2 regions of the Dermacoccus sp. BD5 genome follow, and region 2 is predicted to be linked to the other one. Evidence: riboswitches for the same ligand, from Rfam matches in the RefSeq annotation. Region 2 holds a riboswitch; the other holds the start of a gene.

Region 1 (2,192 bases), on a different contig from region 2:
GCCGCCCCCGGCCATGCGACCGAGGCGGCCATGACGCCGTCACGAGCCCACTGCTCGACAGCGTCGCGCGCGAGGGCGCCGTCAGCACCGAGGTGCAGGACGACGGCGTTCGCGACCGGTTTGGACGGGCAGGCGATGCAGCGCTCGCGCTGATCGAGCGCCCAGATGACGTCGTCGCTCATGACGCACGCTCCGCATCGCGGCGGGCGTCGAGGCCGAACGGCGCCACACGCTGCATGTGACGTTCGTCCGGCGGGCCGAAGCCGGCCCGTTCGTACAGCCTGCGGGCACGCGGACGGGCGTTGAGCATCATTCGCGCGACGTCGTGCGCGTCGGCCCAGGCGTCGACGATCCGCAGCATCCGCTCGGCCAGGCCCTGGCCGCGCGCCGACGGCGTGACGAAGACGACCGCGATGTAGAGCGACGGCTGCGCCGGCCGAGCCAGCGCCGGGGGCCGGTGCACGAGCGACGTCTGCACCATGCCGAGAGCCGTCCCGTCAGCACTCGAGGCGAGCCACGTCGGCAGATCGTCGTAGTGCGCGAGCCAGTGATCGGCATACTCGGTGATGAAGCCGGGGCGGTTGCTCTCCCCCGCCTCGAGGTCCATCTGCAGACGCAGCGCCGCGCAGGCGAACGCGTCTTCGCGGCGCGCGCGGACGATCGTCGGTGTCATGGCAACAGTCAAGCACGGCATGAGGGTCGTCGCCCGTAGGCGCGTCGCGTCAGCACGGGGCCGCGACCGGAATGTGAGACAGCATTCCCGCCTGATGACACCACCCGGCCTAGAGTGGCTGCAGGTCACGAGCGCCAGCGTCAAACCCCGGTTTGCTGGCCGGCAACCCTCCCACCGCGGCGGGGTGCTCCGGGTGACGACCTGGCCCGGCGCCGAGCGCGTCCGGGCAAGCGCGGAGGGATTCCCCTTCGGGCACCACACGTACGGTGCGCCGCCCGTGCGTCCACGCACTCCTCGAGAGGGACATCATCATGAGCTCCGAGAACTGGGCCTTCGAGACCAAGCAGATCCACGTCGGCCAGAACGTCGACGGCGACACCGGCGCCCGGGCGCTGCCGATCTACCAGACGACGTCGTTCGTCTTCGACTCCGCCGAGACCGCGGCCAACCGCTTCGGCCTGTCGGATCTCGGCCCCATCTACACACGCATCGGTAACCCGACGGCGCAGGCGGTCGAAGACCGCATCGCCGCGCTGGAGGGCGGCGTCGGCGCGTTGCTGCTCGCGTCGGGTCAGGCGGCGACGACGTTCGCCATCCTCAACGTCGCGCAGGCCGGCGACCACATCGTCGCCTCGTCCGCGCTGTACGGCGGCACGTACAACCTGCTGAAGTACACGCTCAAGCGACTCGGCGTCGAGACGACGTTCATCGACAACATCAACGATCTCGACGAGTGGCGCGGCGCCATCCGCGACAACACGAAGCTGCTGTTCGGCGAGACGCTGAGCAACCCCGACCAGAAGGTGCTCGACGTGCGCGGCCTCGCCGACATCGCGCATGACGCCGGGGTGCCGCTGTTCGTCGACAACACCGTCGCGACGCCGTACCTGCTGCGCCCGATCGAGCATGGCGCGGACGTCGTCATCCACTCCGCGACGAAGTACCTCGGGGGGCACGGGACGTCGATCGCCGGCGTGCTCGTCGACGCCGGGACGTTCGACTACGCCGCCGACCCGGCGAAGTTCCCGCAGTTCAACGAGCCGTCGGAGAGCTACCACGGTCTCGTGTTCGCCCGCGACCTCGGCGTCGGATCGCCGCTCGGCGCGAACCTCGCCTTCATCCTCAAGGCGCGCGTCGAACTGCTGCGCGACCTCGGCGCGGCCGTCTCCCCGTTCAACGCGTTCCTCATCGCGCAAGGCCTCGAGACGTTGTCGCTGCGTGTGGAGCGACACGTGGAGAACGCGAAGAAGGTCGTCGAGTTCCTGAAGTCGCAGCCGCAGGTCGAGACGTTGTTCTACGCCTCCGACCCGTCGAGCCCCTACAAGGAACTCGCCGACCGCTACCTGCCCGCCGGCTCCGGCGCCGTGCTGTCGTTCGAGATCGCCGGCGGCGTCGAGGCGGGCAAGAAGTTCGTCGACGCTCTCGAACTGCACTCGCACGTCGCGAACATCGGTGACGTCCGTTCCCTCGCCATCCATCCTGCGTCGACGACGCACTCCCAGGGCAGCGACGAGGACCG
Region 2 (2,192 bases):
CCGATCGCTATGTCTTCCCCGACGGCGAGCTCGCCTCGCCGGGGCGGCTCATCAGTGAGTGCCACGACGCCGGTTTCGAGGTTCAGCACGACGAGAACCTGCGCCTGTCGTACGCCCTGACGCTGCGCGACTGGTGCCGCAACCTCGAGGCGAACTGGGATTTCTGCGTCGCCGAGGCGGGCCTGCCGACCGCGAAGGTGTGGGGCATCTACATGGCCGGTTCACGCCTCGGGTTCGAGGAGGGCTGGCTGCACCTGCACCAGGTGCTCGCCACGAAGACGACCGACAACGGCGACAACGGCGGCTACCCGCTGGGCTCGCACTGGGCACCCTGAGCTCTCACTGGCGGTGCTGAGCGGCTGCCCGTTGCCCGTCCAGACGCAGGCGACGCGCAATCATGACGGTGGGGTGATGCCGACCAGCATCGCCGCCACCGTCATGATCTGCGTCCACGCGAACGCGTTCTGGAACGAACTGTTCGCCATGACGACGGCCGCCGAGCGCAGGTTGAACGCGAGGATCGCGGCGCGGGCCCCTGACGCGTGGCGTGTGCGCGCCCAGTAGACGAGAGCGCCGATGATCGGCGCGAGCAGCGACCACATGTACGCGCTGAAATCGCTGCCACCATGCGACTTCACGAACTCGACCGTGATGATCGACGCTCCGATCTCGAACACGGTCAGGGCGATCATGAACCATCGATCACCGCTGCTCACCGACGGGGGAGTGCTCCACGAGCGTTCTGCTCTCAGTATGGCCGCCCGGGTGCGGCGGGCCCCTGACGAATGTCACGGTGTGGCCGCCGTTGATGCATAACTCGACCTTTATGTTTGGCCAGTGCTACGTTATGTGTGGGTCACGAGCCCCGGCGCGAAGTCTCGGCTGGCCGGGCGGCAACCCCCATGCGAACGCACACGCGCGCCGGGGTGCCCCGAGTAACGACCCGGCCGCCCGTCGACCGACGCGGCGGCAAGCGCAACGAAGGGTCTGCCATGACACTCCTCGACACCACGCCCGACACGAACGTCGACTCCGCGAGCAGCGCACCGACGAGCGCAGCGGCGCGCCGCGGCGGCACCGTCGCGACGCCCGGGCTGCGCATCGAACGCCTCGGCCCGGCGTTCGGCGCAATCGTCCACGGCGTCGACCTCGCGCAGGTCGACGACGCGATAGCGTTCGACCTGCGCCGCGCGCTGCTCGCGCACAAGGTGCTCTTCTTCCGGGGTCAGGACGCGTTCGACGACGACGCTCAGGTGCGCCTCGGAAACCTGCTCGGCGAGCTGACGGCGGGCCACCCCGTCGCGGGCACGCACGAGCGCAAGGAGATCTACTCGATCGACTCCTCCGATCCCGAGTTCTCGTTCTCCGACGAGTGGCACACGGATGTCACATTCATGAAGGAGCCGCCGGCCATCAGCGTCCTGCGCGCCGTGACGCTGCCGGACTACGGCGGCGACACCTCCTGGGCCGACGCGCAGGCGGCGTACGACTCGCTGTCGGAGCCGTTCCGCGGCCTCGTCGACCAGCTCGTCGCCGCCCACGACGGCAACCGCGAATGGGGCGCCTACCTGCGCAAGAACGGTGGGCAGGAGTGGAGCGGCGAGGTCGTCACCGAGCTGCCCGTCGTCGAGCACCCCGTCGTGCGTGTGCACCCCGAGACGGGCCGTCGCGGGTTGTTCGTCAACCCCGGTTTCACCTCCCACATCGTCGGCGTGTCGCAGGCCGAGTCGCGGGCGATCCTCGACGTGCTGTACGCGCACCTGACGCAGCCCGAACACACCATCCGCCACCGTTGGGCGCCCGGCGACGTCGGCATCTGGGACAACCGCGCGACGTCGCACTACGCGAACCGCGACTACGTCGACGCCAACCTTGGCCCGCGCGCCATGAGGCGCGTGACGGTCGGTGGCGACAAGCCCGTCGGCGTCAATGGCCTGACGGGCGGCGCAGCTGCCTGACGGTGTGAGCTGACATGGCGCGGTGCGGGTCTCTGGGGCCCGCATCGCGTCGTCATGTACCCCTCTGCGATTTGCGTCCCCCTTCGCGAATCCCGTCCACATCGGCGAATCCTGTCCCCATCGGCGATTTGCGTGCACATTCGTCCAGCCGGCCGTCGGGAAAATCGGTCGCCGGGGGCGTCGCACGGTGATGGAATGACGGGATGCTGACGCTCATCAGGCCCGACGCCGCTC

The links. Region 2 has a riboswitch for S-adenosylmethionine ahead of NQ706_RS10410 (TauD/TfdA family dioxygenase). Riboswitches for the same ligand answer to the same signal wherever they lie in the genome.
Region 1: linked by a shared signal. The riboswitch ahead of NQ706_RS11890 (bifunctional o-acetylhomoserine/o-acetylserine sulfhydrylase) and the one ahead of NQ706_RS10410 (TauD/TfdA family dioxygenase) in region 2 are both predicted to bind S-adenosylmethionine.

Annotation. Positions count from the first base shown of each region.
Region 1 covers NZ_JANJER010000017.1:40,594-42,785, forward strand. The annotation lists gene NQ706_RS11880 (hypothetical protein) at 1-182, opposite strand, end outside; gene NQ706_RS11885 (GNAT family N-acetyltransferase) at 179-673, opposite strand; SAM riboswitch class IV at 797-912, shown strand; gene NQ706_RS11890 (bifunctional o-acetylhomoserine/o-acetylserine sulfhydrylase) at 985-2,192, shown strand, end outside.
Region 2 covers NZ_JANJER010000013.1:11,926-14,117, reverse strand. The annotation lists gene NQ706_RS10420 (cyclopropane-fatty-acyl-phospholipid synthase family protein) at 1-335, shown strand, start outside; gene NQ706_RS10415 (hypothetical protein) at 396-692, opposite strand; SAM riboswitch class IV at 855-982, shown strand; gene NQ706_RS10410 (TauD/TfdA family dioxygenase) at 993-1,958, shown strand; gene NQ706_RS10405 (GNAT family N-acetyltransferase) at 2,162-2,192, shown strand, end outside.